3 regions of the Exiguobacterium sp. UBA3491 genome follow, and region 3 is predicted to be linked to each of the others. Evidence: riboswitches for the same ligand, from Rfam matches in the RefSeq annotation. Region 3 holds a riboswitch; each other region holds the start of a gene.
What was found. A riboswitch is a leader RNA that binds a small molecule or an ion and turns the genes downstream of it on or off. The one in region 3 is predicted to bind S-adenosylmethionine.
Positions count from the first base shown of each region.

Region 1: it holds a riboswitch for S-adenosylmethionine, as region 3 does, so the genes downstream of both, B4F99_RS08245 (methionine ABC transporter ATP-binding protein) here and mtnK (S-methyl-5-thioribose kinase) in region 3, are expected to answer to the same signal.
Region 2: it holds a riboswitch for S-adenosylmethionine, as region 3 does, so the genes downstream of both, B4F99_RS09540 (Na+/H+ antiporter NhaC family protein) here and mtnK (S-methyl-5-thioribose kinase) in region 3, are expected to answer to the same signal.

Region 1 is NZ_DFQK01000021.1:260,525-265,624, reverse strand. It holds gene B4F99_RS08255 (alpha-glucosidase) at 1-1,294, opposite strand, end outside; gene B4F99_RS08250 (aminotransferase class I/II-fold pyridoxal phosphate-dependent enzyme) at 1,443-2,630, shown strand; SAM riboswitch class I at 2,693-2,797, shown strand; gene B4F99_RS08245 (methionine ABC transporter ATP-binding protein) at 2,881-3,894, shown strand; gene B4F99_RS08240 (methionine ABC transporter permease) at 3,884-4,549, shown strand; gene B4F99_RS08235 (MetQ/NlpA family ABC transporter substrate-binding protein) at 4,577-5,100, shown strand, end outside.
Region 2 is NZ_DFQK01000026.1:4,721-9,820, forward strand. It holds gene B4F99_RS09525 (histidine phosphatase family protein) at 1-138, opposite strand, end outside; gene B4F99_RS09530 (alpha/beta hydrolase) at 156-1,145, opposite strand; gene B4F99_RS09535 (metal ABC transporter solute-binding protein, Zn/Mn family) at 1,315-2,283, shown strand; SAM riboswitch class I at 2,353-2,457, shown strand; gene B4F99_RS09540 (Na+/H+ antiporter NhaC family protein) at 2,539-3,849, shown strand; gene B4F99_RS09545 (hypothetical protein) at 3,889-4,092, opposite strand; gene B4F99_RS09550 (aldo/keto reductase) at 4,252-5,064, shown strand.
Region 3 is NZ_DFQK01000015.1:19,821-24,920, reverse strand. It holds gene B4F99_RS05030 (1,2-dihydroxy-3-keto-5-methylthiopentene dioxygenase) at 1-292, opposite strand, end outside; gene B4F99_RS05025 (methylthioribulose 1-phosphate dehydratase) at 309-929, opposite strand; gene B4F99_RS05020 (2-hydroxy-3-keto-5-methylthiopentenyl-1-phosphate phosphatase) at 926-1,585, opposite strand; gene B4F99_RS05015 (2,3-diketo-5-methylthiopentyl-1-phosphate enolase) at 1,582-2,772, opposite strand; SAM riboswitch class I at 2,843-2,944, opposite strand; SAM riboswitch class I at 3,150-3,253, shown strand; gene mtnK (S-methyl-5-thioribose kinase) at 3,332-4,498, shown strand; gene mtnA (S-methyl-5-thioribose-1-phosphate isomerase) at 4,495-5,100, shown strand, end outside.

The DNA of each region.
Region 1 (5,100 bases), on a different contig from region 3:
CATTGATGTCCGTGTAATTCGGATTGACCGCTAACCACGGTTTCCCACTCGTAAAGCCTGCCGCGTGCGTACCGTCCCACTGCATCGGCGTGCGGGAGTTATCGCGTGCGAGTAACTGCATTGACGAGAGTACGACCTCCGGATCCTCGCCGCCAGCGACGCGCTCCGCGTATCGATTTTGAAAGGCGACGTCTTGATAGAGCGACGGATCCGAGAAGCGAATCCCCGTCATCCCAATCTCTTCTCCTTGATACACGTATGGAATGCCAGGTAATGTATGCAACATCAAACCGAGTAGTTTCGCACTCTCGACTCGGTATCGTTCACTGCCGAAGCGGGTCACTTGTCGCGTATGATCGTGGTTGTTGAGAAACTGTGAATTGACACCTAATGGGTATAAGACGTCATACCATCGTTTCTGAATTTCCTTGAATCGTAAAAGGTCCATTGCCTCCATGTCGTCCGCGATTTCGAAGTGAAACAGCGTTCGAAGTTCTTCACGTTCTTCACTGACATATAACAGACCGTCTTCTGGACCGACGAACGGAATCTCACCGACCGTGAACAAATCTTTCCCGGCAAGGACGTTCGCATGCATTTCCTGAAGGAAGTCGTGCACACCTGGTTGATTCCCGAGATACGATAGATTAAACGGATTGACGACATCCTCAAGCGAACGTTTTTTGATCAAGTTGATGACGTCCATCCGGAAACCGTCAATCCCTTGAGCGATCCACCAGTTCATCATGTCGTAGATCGCTTGCCGGACAGCCGGTTGTTCCCAGTTTAAGTCCGGTTGTTCTTTCGCAAAGGAATGGAAATAATATTGTTCGCGCTCTTCACTCCACGTCCACGGGCTCGGCGCAAAGTAAGACCGCCAATTGTTCGGGGGCGTCTCTTTCGTTCCATCTTTCCAGATGTACCAATCATCCTTGTCGTGGATTCGGTCCCGCGACTGACGGAACCAGTCATGCTGGTCACTCGTATGATTGACGACCAAATCAAGAATTATCTTTAAGCCGCGTGCGTGAGCCGCTGTGATCAACTCTTGTAGATCGCCCATCGTTCCCGCCTTGTCCATGATCGTGTAATAATCGGCAATATCATAGCCATTATCGATGTCTGGAGAACGGTAACATGGATTTAACCAGACGATATCGACACCAAGCGATGCGATGTAATCTAGCTTGTCGATGACACCTCGCAAATCACCGATGCCGTCCCCATTCGAATCCTTAAAACTGCGCCAATAGACTTGATAGACGACTGCTTCTTTCCAGCTAGCTCGCTTCATCTCCTCACTCCTCTCCCTACTCTCTATTCCCGCTCCACATATCTGTACCTGTTTATTGGACGATTTTTTTGAATTTCAAAAAAGTTCTTTTCTTTTGACTGAATATTCGTTATCCTTGACGACAATACTACGAAGGAGGCACACATCCATGAAACATTTCGCTCCATCCATCGCCATCGATCGGCTTCCTGCTCCCGTTTTCGCTGAACTTGCGAACCGGATCGGTGCTGTGAAAGCTGCCGGGCATGATGTCATTACCCTTGGTCAAGGAACACCCGATCAAACGACGCCCGTACATATTCTCGACGCCTTGAAACAGGCGATCGATGAGCCAACAAACCTTCAATATCCACCATTTCGTGGACATGATTTTCTAAAGCAAGCCGTCGCGAGCTTTTATGCGAACGAATTCGGCGTCACGATCGATCCGGCAACCGAGGTCGCAATTCTTCTCGGTAGTAAAGCCGGAATCGTCGCCTTACCACAAACGATCGTCAATCCTGGAGAAGGTGTCATCGTCCCGGATCCGGGGTACCCGGATTACCTGTCTGGAGCAGCACTTGCTGGCGCTTACCCGATTACGCTTCCATTGCTTGAGAAAAATAACTTCCTGCCGGATTACGATTTACTTGATACGACAGATGTCGAGCGCGCCCGGATGTTGTTCCTCAATTACCCGAGTAATCCGACAGGTGCGACAGCGACAGCAGAAGCCTTCGAACAGACCGTTGCCTTCGCGGATGCCCATGATATTTGTGTCGTCCATGATTTAGCCTACGGCGGCATCAGCTTTGATGGTCCCACACGAAGCTTCTTGCAGACGGAAGGGGCGAAGGAGGTCGGAATCGAGTTGTTCTCACTCTCGAAACGCTTCAACATGTCTGGCTTCCGAATCGCTTTCGCGATCGGAAATCCGTCCGTCATCTCAAGCATCGAGACGTATCAGGAACATCTCTACGTCAGTGCCTTCACACCGATCCAACATGCAGCGACCGTCGCTCTGACGAGTGACCAGACATGTGTCCGCGAGTTAAGTAGTCTGTACGAAACACGACGCGATGCGTTGTTCGCGAAACTCGATGCGATTGGCTGGAGTGGACCACGTCCGGGCGGTTCCTTCTTCGTCTGGCTTCCTGTTCCTGAAGGTTACACGTCCCAAAGCTTCACCGATCACCTGCTTGACGAAGCACACGTCGCTGTAACCCCTGGATCCTTCTTCGGCGAATACGGTGAAGGCTACGTCCGGATCAGCTTGATTGCTGACGTCGAACGTCTAGAAGAAGCCGTCGATCGAATCGGAACGCTCAACCTGTTCCGGACACCTGTTGCAGAATAATTCTGAAAAAACATTTGACAGATGGGAATCATTTCCGTTAAAGTAAATCCCAACAGCATAACTACTTATCGAGAGCGACCGAGGGATTAGGCCCAACGACGTCCGGCAACCACCTATCAGGAACGGTGCCACATCCTACAGAATGGATTCATTCTGAGAGATAAGTTACGAAATCTTACACTTTCGTCGCTTTTTCTGGTTGCTCTGCTACTAGGAAAAAGCGACTTTTTTTGTATGAGGAGATGAGCAGATGATTGAATTCAAACAGATTACGAAACGGTTCGTCCGAGACCGGACCCCGATTTTTGCATTACGAGATGTCGATTTGACGATTCAAAAAGGAGAAATTTTTGGGATCATCGGTGAATCCGGTGCCGGTAAGAGTACGTTGCTTCGTCTGATCAACGGTCTCGAGCATCCGACACAAGGAACGGTAAAGGTCGACGGTGTCTCGCTCGGCGGGATGTCAAAAGCAGATTTGCGTCAACTTCGCTTGCGGACAGGAATGATCTTTCAGCATTTCCAATTGATCCAGTCGCGTAATGTCGCAGATAACATTGCTTTTGCACTGAAGGCTGCCGGCGTCAAACGAGCAGATTTTCCGGAACGGATCCGTGAACTCGTCTCGCTCGTCGGACTCGAAGGATTCGAGACGAACTTCCCGAGTCAGTTGAGCGGCGGACAGAAACAGCGCGTCGGGATTGCCCGGGCACTCGCGAATGATCCAACCGTCTTGTTATGTGACGAAGCGACCTCTGCCCTTGATCCGGTCACGACGCTGCAGATTTTAGATTTGTTGAAAGATTTGAATGAACGACTCGGATTGACGATCGTCCTCATCACGCATGAGATCGATGTCGTCAAACAGATTTGCCATCGTGTCGCGGTCATGTCGCAAGGGGAAGTCGTCGAAGTTGCCTCTACATACGATTTGTTCAGTCAAGCCAAACATCCGGTGACACAACATTACGTCGACACGGCACTCCAGATCGAGCTACCGGAACGCATCTTGCAAGCGACACCGGGAAAGATCATCCGCCTACAGTTCACGGGCGAGAAGACCGGTGAAAGTACGTTGTCGGAAGCCATCCGTCGATACGATATCTCGGTCAGCATCCTGCACGGAAAAGTCGATTACATCCAAGACGTCGCTTTTGGTGTCCTAATCGTCAGCTTGACGGGATCCTCCGATCAAATCGCACCTGCCCTCGACTGGCTCGCGACGGAACTTCATACACTCGAGGTGATTCAGGATGTGGCTTGATCGTATTCAAACGATGTTACCCGAGTTGTTGAAGGCGCTCGGTGAGACGGCGTGGATGGTCGGAATTTCACTTGCCTTCGCATTGGTCGTCGGGATTCCGCTCGGGATTCTCTTGTTCGTCACCGACCGCGGATTATTTTTTCAAAACCTTGCCGTCCGCCGTGTTCTTGACTTCGTCGTCAACATCGTCCGGTCTTTGCCGTTCATCATCTTGCTTGTTGCCCTCATTCCATTAACGAAATTTTTGCTTGATAATACGATTGGTCCGACAGCAGCATCCGTCAGCCTCAGTGTCGCAGCGATTCCGTTTCTCGCACGACTCGTCGAAACATCACTGCGTGAGATTCCACCTGGTTTGATCGAAGCAGCGGAAGCGTGCGGTGCGAAACCATTACGGATCATCGTCAGTATCCTTTTACCAGAAGCACTCCCTGGCATCATTCAGGGCATCACGCTAACGACGATCAGTTTGATCGGCTTCTCGGCAATGGCTGGGATCGTCGGCGGCGGAGGTGTCGGTGACCTCGCGATCCGCTTCGGCTATTATCGCTATGATAATCTCATCATGATCGTGACGATCGTCGTCCTCATCGTCATCGTCCAGAGCATTCAAGCACTTGGCAATCAACTGGCGCGAAAAACAGACAAGCGCTAATCATACATATAAAGGGAGAGTTGAATCATGAAAAAACGATATGCCTTTTTAGCTACAGCCTTACTTGGTGCAGGAATCCTCGCAGGATGCGGAGACAGCAGCGCTGATGAAAAAGACAAGACGATCAAGATTGGAGCGACAAGCGGACCTTATAGCGACATGGTCAAACAAGCGATTCAACCGCAACTCGAAAAGAAAGGCTATAAAGTCGAAATCGTCGAATTCAGCGATTATATCCAACCTAACATCGCACTCGGTAGCGGCAATATCGATGCTAACTTATTCCAACACTCGATTTACCTGAAGACGTTCTCTAAAGAAAAGAAGCTCGACCTTAAAGGACTCATCACTGTCCCGACGGCACCGATGGGACTGTATAGTAAAACGGCGAAGACACTTGACGACGTCAAGACGGGTGCTGAAGTCGCGACGCCGAATGATCCGACGAACCAAGCGCGGGCGTTGAACTTACTTGCGGAACAAGGCTGGATTGAACTGAAGCCAGATGTTGATCCACTGACTGTTTCAGAGAAAGATATCGTTAAGAATCC
Region 2 (5,100 bases), on a different contig from region 3:
TTCATTGGCTAGATAAGCGGCGCTGAGTTCCGCTTGTCTTTTTCCTGTTGCATTCAACGGGATATCTTCTCTTCCTTGGATTCGCTCATTTAAGTTCCAATCCGTCTGACCATGTCGCACTAAACAAATTTCAGTCATGTCTCTGTCTCCTTCATTCAAGAAATATGACTGATTGTATCATGTTTTTCATCGGGAAGTTGTCGCGGTGGCAATAACAACACCTGACAAGTGAAGCGTTCAATTCGTTCGAGAAGTCGTTCAATTTTCAATGGATTTTCGGTCTGTGCAAAACTAGCAAGTGAGTGGGTACCGTTCGGAAAAGAAAACAAACGGACATCAGCTCCGACATCGGCTCCTTTTTCAACGAAGTGAAGAGCTTGGGAAAACGGAACGATTGGATCTTTTTTGCCATGCAGGAGCATGATCGGTGGGGCGTCTGACGAGAGATGCGTCACAGGTGAAACGTGGGTCATGAGCTTGCGCCATTCTTCCCGTCCACCTTTATAAAACTTAATGTGAGCGATCCAGGTCTGAATGAAAGTAAACAATAAAAAATTCGTCGGTGGATATAAGGCAATGACACCACTAATCAATGGCATGTGTCGTTCATCTCGCTCACCAACGAAAGCAGATGGGGCAAGTGCCGTCGTCAGCATGAGTGCAGCTCCGGCTGAGTCTCCCCATACCATCATCCGTCCTCTTAAAATGCGAAGATCTTCTGCTTCTTTGTTCAAAAAGCATAAGGCATCCCGTACATCTTCGAGATTATCCGGAAAATAACTGCCTTCTTCAAACAGACGATAATCGATACTACAAACAGCAACCCCAAGTTCAAGCAGGCGATCAACGATCGGGCTAAAACAGAACAGATCCTCGCGCTCTCCACGAACGAATGCGCCACCGTGCGCGTAGATCGCGACCGGAAACGGTCCTTCCCCCGGCGGATAATAGAGATCGAGTTGTAAGGTACGGTCTCCCACTTGTTTGTAAGTGAGTGTCCGCGATGCGAGTTGTTTTTCTGTGATTGGCAAGGCGGGTTCAGTCCATCGAAGTAATGCACCGTAATTGTTCCAGATACTTGCTCCCGCAGCTGCCGTCGTTAGTAGTGCAGCTCCCCCCATTAGCCATGCAGTTTCACGTTTCACTTGATCACCTCCAAAAGACGTACCAATTCCTTCACTTTATTATCCTTTTACCCCGTTTTAAAAGAAGTCGAACGTCTCGGTATTCGTACTTGACGCTTCTCAAACGTTCCGCTATAGTGAAAAAGTCCAAATCGGAATAATTACGTTTTAATAACGGAGGTAACATATAATGAAAAAAATCATTCCTGCTTTAACGGTCGCATTCGCGAGCGCAAGTATCCTCGCAGCTTGTGGATCAAACACCGATTCATCGACTTCAGATGATAAAAAGACGGAAATCTATACATCGACGTTCGCAACAGCTGCCATTGCCCGTGAAATCGGTGGTAATCAAGTCAACGTCAAGATGATCGTCCCACCTGGAGCAGATCCGCACTCCTATGAACCGACGTCAAAGCAACTCACTGAGATTGCCAAAGGTGACCTTTTCCTTTTGACGGGTACGACACTTGAACCCTATTCAAAAAAAATCCAAGAGAGTCTAAAAGGCACGGACGTCCGGTTCATCGAGACGAGTAAGGATGGCACTTTGCTGGAATCGGATGCTACGCTTCACGCACATGAAGAAGAGGGACATACAGAAGATGAGCAGGCGCACGAAGAGGAAGGACACGATCATGGAAAATACGATCCACACGTCTGGCTTGATCCTGTCAACGCCAAAGCAATGGCACGTTCTATCACAGTCGCCTTATCAAAAGAAGTACCAAAAGACAAAGCAACATTCGAAAAAAACCTGAAAGCGTTCGATCAGCAGGCTGACGCACTCGATAAAGAGTTCAAGCAAGCCGTCGCTGACGGATCAAAAAAAGAACTTCTCGTCACACATGCAGCTTACGGTTACCTCGCCGAACGATATGGTTTCACGCAGCTTCCAATCGCCGGAATTTCCCCTTCCGATGAACCCTCACAAAAGCAACTGGCTGCTTTAGTGAAAGAAGCGCGGATGCATGATTTGAAATACGTCGCGTTCGAAGAAACGGTTTCACCAAAGGTTGCGCGTGTCATCCAAAAAGAAATCGGAGCTAAATCCGTGACGATCCATAACCTCGAGTCGGTGACGAAATCGCAGCAAAACAGCTCGTATTTTAAGTTGATGGAAGAAAACGTCCAGACGTTAGAACAGGCACTTCAGTAAAGTACAGTTGACACGCGTTACTCAATGCGGTACGGTAAGAAACGTGTTTTACAACAATTGAATGACTTCTTTTTATCGCGAGAAACGGAGGGACTGGCCCAATGATGTTTCGGCAGCGGACGATTTGATTCGTACTGTGCCAAATCCAGCAAGCGAAAGCTTGAGAGATAAGAAGAGCGTCTTTATTTCATAAAGACCTCCTTCTTTCTTGCGAAGGGGTCTTTTTTTGTATCTTTGAGAAACGAGGTGTCAACAATGAATGAAATGATCACGCCTAACAAATGGGCACTGCTTCCCCTCGTCGTATTTCTGGTCCTCTTCATCGGAGCCGGCATCTTCTATGACGACTTTTACAAATTCCCGATTCTTATCGCTGCTTTGATCGCGCTGATCTTTGCTGCAATCACGACGAAAGGATCGATTAATCAAACGGTTGAACGAATCGCAACCGGTGCCGGAAATCCCGATATCATGATTATGGTCTTCATCTTCTTATTAGCCGGTACGTTCTCTGGAACGGCAGAAGCAATCGGCGCCATTGATGCGACCGTCAATGCTGCCTTAACGTTCCTACCTCCGTCACTCCTGATGAGCGGTCTGTTCGTCATCGCTGCCTTCATCTCGATGGCAATGGGAACTTCGACTGGAACGATTGCTGCACTCGCACCGATCGCCTTCGGTATTCATGAAGCAACAGGCATCAACGTCGCAATCGCAGCAGCGTCAGTCGTTGGGGGTTCGATGTTCGGCGATAACTTGTCGTTCATCTCAGATACGACGATCGCTGCCGTTCGAACGCAAAAAACGAACATGCGTGATAAATTCCGGACGAACTTCATGATCGTTCTCCCGGCTGCCATCTTGACGGTCATCTTACTCGCATTCGTTTCTGGTTCTGGCGATGCGGTAACGGCTAAAGCATTCGAGTTCTACAAATTGATTCCATATCTCGCCGTCATCGTCCTTGCACTATTTGGTGTTAACGTCATCCTCGTTCTCGTCGGTGGTACATTGCTCACTGGCATCATCGGTATGATTGACGGTAGCTTCGGTTTAAGTGGGTTCGTCCTTTCGATGTCAAAAGGAATGATGGGCATGGCAGAGATTTCAATCTTGACGCTCCTCATGGGTGGTCTCGTCAGTTTGATTACGTTCAACGGTGGAATCGCCTACTTGAAGGAGACGTTGACGCGCAAGATTTCACAGCGTCGCGGTGCCGAATTCAGTATGGCGGCACTCGTCAGTGCAACGAACCTCGCAACGGCGAACAATACGATCTCGATTCTTGTCGCTGGACCACTCGCGGCTGAAATCGCCGATACGTATGAAATCGATCGCAAGAAATCAGCGAGTATTCTTGATATCTTCTCTTGTGGGATTCAAGGTATCATTCCGTATGGGGCACAACTCTTGATCGCAGCAGAGTTGACGAAGACGGCTTCACCGGAACTGATTCCGTATCTGTTCTATCCGTTCCTGCTCTTCGTCTGTGGATCGATTGCCATCATCTTTGGTTTCCCACGTCCGAAGAAATCAGTTGCTCAACAGGAAAAAATCTCTTCTTAACCAACGACAGGTCCGATCATGGTGATCGGACCTGTTTCATTATTTTTTCTGCTTCGCTTGTCGTTCTAAAATCAAATACGCGATTGCTGGAAGTGGAAACTGAAGGAGTCCCGCGCCTCCCCATACCCACGGGTTACGTCCTGATTTTCGTGCACTGAAAAATAGGCTAACTGCTTGCGTGACCAACAAGGCACTAATACTAAGCCAAGCTCCCTTTGATAGCTTTTTATTCTTTTGAGCCATCCTTTCTCCCCCTCTTTCTGACATACGGTCAGATGTGATGAATTCTCTTTTATTTTAACCCATTCTATTCCTCCATGAGCATGGAAACGGACGGTTTCGTTCGTTCGTGCTAAACTAAACGAGCAAATCTAAACTACGTTTTATGAGGAGGAGTAACACATGCAATACGCAAAACTTTCAAACGGTATTACGATTCCCCAAATCGGATTCGGTGTCTGGCAAGTAGACGAAGAAACAGAAGCACCCGCTGCTGTTGCTGAAGCACTACGTGTCGGCTATCGTCATATCGATACAGCTGCTGTCTATAAAAACGAGCGCGGTGTCGCAAAAGGAATCAAAGAAAGCGGCGTGAAACGTGAGGATCTCTTCTTAACGTCAAAAGTCTGGAACGATGATATTCGTGCCGGTCGGACGAAGGAAGCATTCGCAGAATCGCTCGAACGTCTCGAAACAGACTACCTTGATCTCTACCTGATCCACTGGCCAGTCGAAGGCTATATCGAAGCGTGGAAAGCAATGGTTGAACTGTATGAAGCAGGCAAGATCAAAGCGATCGGTGTCTCGAACTTCAAGGAACATCACCTCGATACATTGGCAGAAGAGGGCTTGATGGCACCAATGATCAACCAAGTCGAATTGCATCCACAATTGCCGCAACACGAACTGCACGAATACTTGCAAGATCACAACATCCAAGTCGAAGCATGGAGTCCACTCATGCAAGGGAAATTCCTCGAAATCAACGATTTCAAGGAAATCGCAGAGAAGCATGGTAAGACACCTTCACAAGTCGTCTTGCGCTGGCACCTCGACAACGGTATCGTTGCTCTTCCAAAATCCGTCACACCAGAACGCATTGCAGAAAACTTCGACGTCTTTGATTTCCAACTCGATGCCGATGATCTTGAGAAAATTGATCGTCTAGCAACGGATGTCCGCCTCGGACCGGATCCAGACGAAATCGATTTTTAATCTAAAAATTATTGTAAAAAGAGTGATTTCCATGTG
Region 3 (5,100 bases):
CTTTCTGGAAGTTGACGAGCAACTCGTCAAGGTTCGGTGTCGTATCCGAAAGTGAAATGATATCAGCTGTCTGATATCCACGACGTTCTGATACGTCTTTGATTTCTGGAGCGAACGTATCGAGAATCGTTTGTTTGTCGGCATCCGTCAGTGTGAAGTTCTCGACGAGAGGTGCTGGTAGTTTTGAGACGTCCCATTGTTCGTAAAGAACGCCGCGCGATGCGAGGAAGTCAGCGACTTCCGTTTGATCCGTATACCGTGTGTTTGTTTCTTGGAATAAGACTGTTGCCATGAGATGATTCCTCCTTTTAATAGATAGATTGACGGCATGATTGCAACGTCAACGTATAGTTGAATAAAAACTCGAAGGCTTCGAGGTGTTTCTTTGCTTCAAAGGCGGTCGGTGCCCAGACCGTGATTCCGTGATTGCGAATCAGGACGGCACCGCTGTCCGCTGTGACATATGGCGCAAAAGCAGCAGCGAGTGTCGGGATGTCCGCGTGATTCGGAATGATCGGCACCGTGACCGTCGCATCTTCTTCCCAGTGACCGAGTGCCTTGATGATTTCTTGACCGGAGAAGGTGATACTTCCTTGATCGCCATATAACTCCGAAATCACATTGTTCGCAATCGTATGGACATGCAGGGAACATCCGGCGTTCGTTCGGTTGAACACTTCGACATGGAGCAATGTCTCAGCAGAAGGACGCCCGGATTGCTCACCGATCAATTGACCGGTCGCATCGACATGAACGAAGTCGTCAGGAGTCGTCTGCCGTTTATCTTTTCCGCTTGCCGTCACAAGGAATTCAACCGGGACACCGGATGTCCGGATGGCGAGATTGCCACTCGTACCAGGGAACCAATCGCGCGCCGCAAGCTCTTGTTTGATGGCGCGTAGCTCTTCATACCGTCGCATGAATGTCATGTTGTCACCTCCGCTCGTGTTAAATCATGAACGATATCGTGGAACGTCTCAAACGGTGTATAGGCGATATCGTTCTCTTCACACAACGTGATCAGATAATCACGGGCATAGACACGATCCGCTTGTTTTGCGAGTTCGAAGTCCGTCACCGAGTCGCCGATGACGATGATGACGTCACCGTCTTTACGTAGTGTCCGGGCAACGGACGTTTTACAACAGCCGCACCCGTTCGTGCAATGGGTATCGCAGGCGTTTGGCCAATCGATATGGACGAATGGACCACTAAAATCAGCGACGTTACAGTAAATCTGTTCTTGGTCGAGGAATGGCGCTAAGATTGGTTCGACGAAAAAGTCCATTCCACCGCTGACGATCGAAAAATCGATGCCTTGACGACGACTGTACTGCAGTAACTCCGAAAATCCGTCGCGAATGACTGCACGCTCCAACAAAAAGTCAAGATAGGCTGTTTTTCCGTCAGACGGCAGAAGTGCGAACATTTGCCCGACACCACTCTGAATCGATAACGTCCGGTCGAGTACACCGCGTTTTAACGGTTCGAAGTCACTCGCTGGCGCAAATGCCTGCATGAGTGCGATGATGTTATCCTGTGTCGTCACCGTCCCGTCGAAGTCACAAAGAATCCGTACGGTCATGACTTGATCCCCCAAGCGTCGAGGGCAATTCGTAATTCTTCATGACGCGATGCTGCCGTCGATAGGGATTCATTTGCGAGTGCCGCATCGAGTGCCTGACGGAAAGCAATGACACCAGCCGCAGCACCTTGCGGATGACCATGTACGCCGCCGCCGGCGTTGATGACGGAAGCGATCCCGAAGTCTCGTACGAGTTGAGCGACGAGTCCAGGATGAATACCGGCTGAAGGAACCGGGAAGATTGATTTCGTCTGACCGAGACGGGTCGCTTCGACCGCGATACCACGGGCGACATCCTTTGGCAAAGCGACATTGCCGTAAGGAGACGGGAATAGCGTCAAGTCTGCTCCAGCAGCGCGCGGTAATGTGCCGAGTAAGACAGGAGCTGCGACTCCGTGATTCGGGCTAGCGATCAACGCACCGCTATATGCCGGATGATTGAAAATCGGAACGTTGATTTCCGGATCACTTGCCAGTTCGCGTAAGACGTCGAGTCCGTATGTGAAGGTATTCAGCAAGAAAGCAGTCGCTCCAGCATCAATCAATCGCTTGGCTTGATCCTTGAGCGTAAAGACAGGACCGCTGAGTGTGATCGCATATAACGCACGTTTACCGGTCCGTTGGAAGTGAGCATCGATGACCTCACGTCCGATCCGTGCCCGGTCAATCGTTGGTGTCAATGGATTGTCGTATAGGATCTCATCGTCTTTGACGAGATCGATCCCACCAGCGAGTTGTCCTTCGAGTTGATCACGAAGGAACGATAAATCGCGTCCGATGACTCCTTTGAAGATGCTCATTAATAGTGGGCGATCTTCGACACCGATCAAGGAACGGACCCCTTCGATCCCGAACTTTGCACCTGGAAAGTCCGACGTAAATGTATCGGGTAGTAGCAATTCCGTTAATTTGATTTCACCGTCGAGTGAGAGTTTCCCGAAGACGGTCGTCAGAATCGCAGAAAAGTCGCGCGATACGTTATGTTCCGGGTAACGAATCGTGATATATCCTTTGCCATCGCGTTCTTCGGTATGTACGACTTCCCCTTTGAACGAGGCAAGTTGTTGTTGTTCGAGATGATTCAGTTCCGTCCAAGAACCGACTGTCAGACCAAGCGCGAGTTGTTCAGCGCGCTGCTCGAGTCGATCACGGGCAGTCAATTGATAAGTAGCAGTGATATAAGCCATGTCTTTCCTCCTTCAACAAAAAAATGGTCTCTCGTCAGCGACAAGAGACCATGAATGATTCGAACGTGGACTCTTATCTGTCAGCTTAGTAGCTGCAAGAATTAGCACCGTGCCAAAAGGTCGGTTGCTGCGACATCGTAGGGCTTGTCCCTCCGTCTGCTCTTGATAAGAATTGGATGAAATTGTGAAATCTAATTGCAATTTTTACATGAGAATCGCCACTTGTCAAACTATTTTTAGAAAATTTATTTTTTTGAAAATACTCTTTCTATAGATGACTTAAAAATGATATCCGTTTCTGCTTGATTTCGATTTGACAGCGAGGAAGTCGATTGCGTAAGATTCAAATCAATATCACACACGACAACTACATACGACTCTTATCGCGAGTTGGCAGAGGGAATTGGCCCGATGACGCCGCAGCAACCGACCACTGGGCACGGTGCTACATCCAACAGACGTTTCGTCTGAGAGATAAGAGGACGCAGTGACTTTTCTGCGCCTCTTTTCGATGACGAAAAGAGGCGCTTTTTCGTGTATCACATAGGGGGAAACTGAGATGACATATAAAGCATTCACAGAACAGGACGCGATTGATTGTGTTCGGACATTAGGACTGATCGGCGATGGAGCCGTCGAAGCAGAAGAGATTGGCGACGGGAACCTCAACCTCGTCTTTCGGATTCGAGAAGGCGAACATCGCTTGATTTTAAAACAAGCATTACCATATGCGAAGGTCGTCGGGGAGAGCTGGCCGTTATCGCTCGAACGAGCGTGGATCGAGCAATCCGCACTCCGTGAATTCGCACGGCATGCCGTACCGTTCGTGCCACGTGTTTTTCATGCTAGTCATGAAGAGGCATATACGGTCATGGAAGATCTTTCACATCTGACGATCGTTCGAAGTGGTTTACTCGCAGGTGAACAGTATCCGTTGCTTGCGGAACATATCGGTTCTTATCTCGCTCGGACGTTATTCCATACATCGGACTTTGCGCTTGGTCCGGTTGAAAAGAAACGTGTCGCCCGAACGTACTACAATCCAGACTTGTGCGACATCACGGAAAAATTAATCTTCACGGATCCGTTTCATGACGCGGAGACGAACGAGATTGAAGCCGGACTCGAAGAAGAGGTGGCACGTCTATGGGCAGACGATGAGTTGAAACGCGAAGTCGCAAAACTCGAAGCGCTCTTCATCACGAAAGGAGATGCATTGCTGCACGGCGATCTACATACAGGAAGCATCTTCGCCTCGGCGACGGAAACGAAAGTCATCGACCCTGAATTCGCCTTTTATGGTCCATTCGGATTCGATGTCGGGCAGTTCATTGCGCATCTATTCTTCGCGGCATATCCGGATTACCCTACACGACGTGGCGCCCGAATCAAGGATATCGATACGTTCTGGCTGACGTTTGCTTCAACGTTCCGTGCATTATGGGAACGGGAAGCCGTCGAACCATTCCGGGCATCGGGGCTCGTCGACGATGTACTGAGCACGATCTTGCAGGATGCCCTTGGCTTTGCCGGTTGCGAATTGATTCGGCGGACGATCGGCCTTGCACCGGTCGCTGATTTAGAATCAATCGATTCAACGACGGAACGCTTAGAGCGGAAACGTCACGCTCTTCGTCTAGGAGCGGCGTTAATCAAACGCCGTACAGAATGCCGGACATTCGATGATTTACGAAACTTTGACGTAACGGAGGAACTGAGCCGATGACTACATTCGTTCAAAGTATCCGTTACGAAGATCGTGTCTTGACGATTCTCGATCAGACACGTCTACCGCAAGAAGAGCACTATGAAGTCATTGCTGATCTCGCGCAAGCGGTTGAGGCGATTAAACAACTACGTGTCCGGGGCGCACCTGCGATCAGCTTATTCGGTGGATTCGTGCTCGTTCAAGAAGCGTACCGCTTTGAAGCAGAGCTACCGGTCTACAAGCAAGCCTTGCTTGAGACATCGGCGACGTTACTCGCGACACGACCGACGGCCGTCAACTTGCGAAATGTCCTCGATCAATTGAATCCAATCATTCAAGACGGGACGTCGGTAGAAGTGATTCGCGAACGGTTGGAAAAACGGACGGTCGCCTTATACGACCAGGATGCGCAGACGTCACGTCAAATCGGGATTCATGCACTGGAATTGTTCCAGTCAGGCGACCGGATCCTAACGATTTGTAATGCTGGATCGATTGCGACCGCTGCTTATGGAACGGCACTTGCGCCGTTCTACATCGCAAAAGAACGCGGCATCGAATTATCCGTTTTTGCGAGTGAGACGCGACCGTTACTGCAGGGAGCACGATTGACGACATGG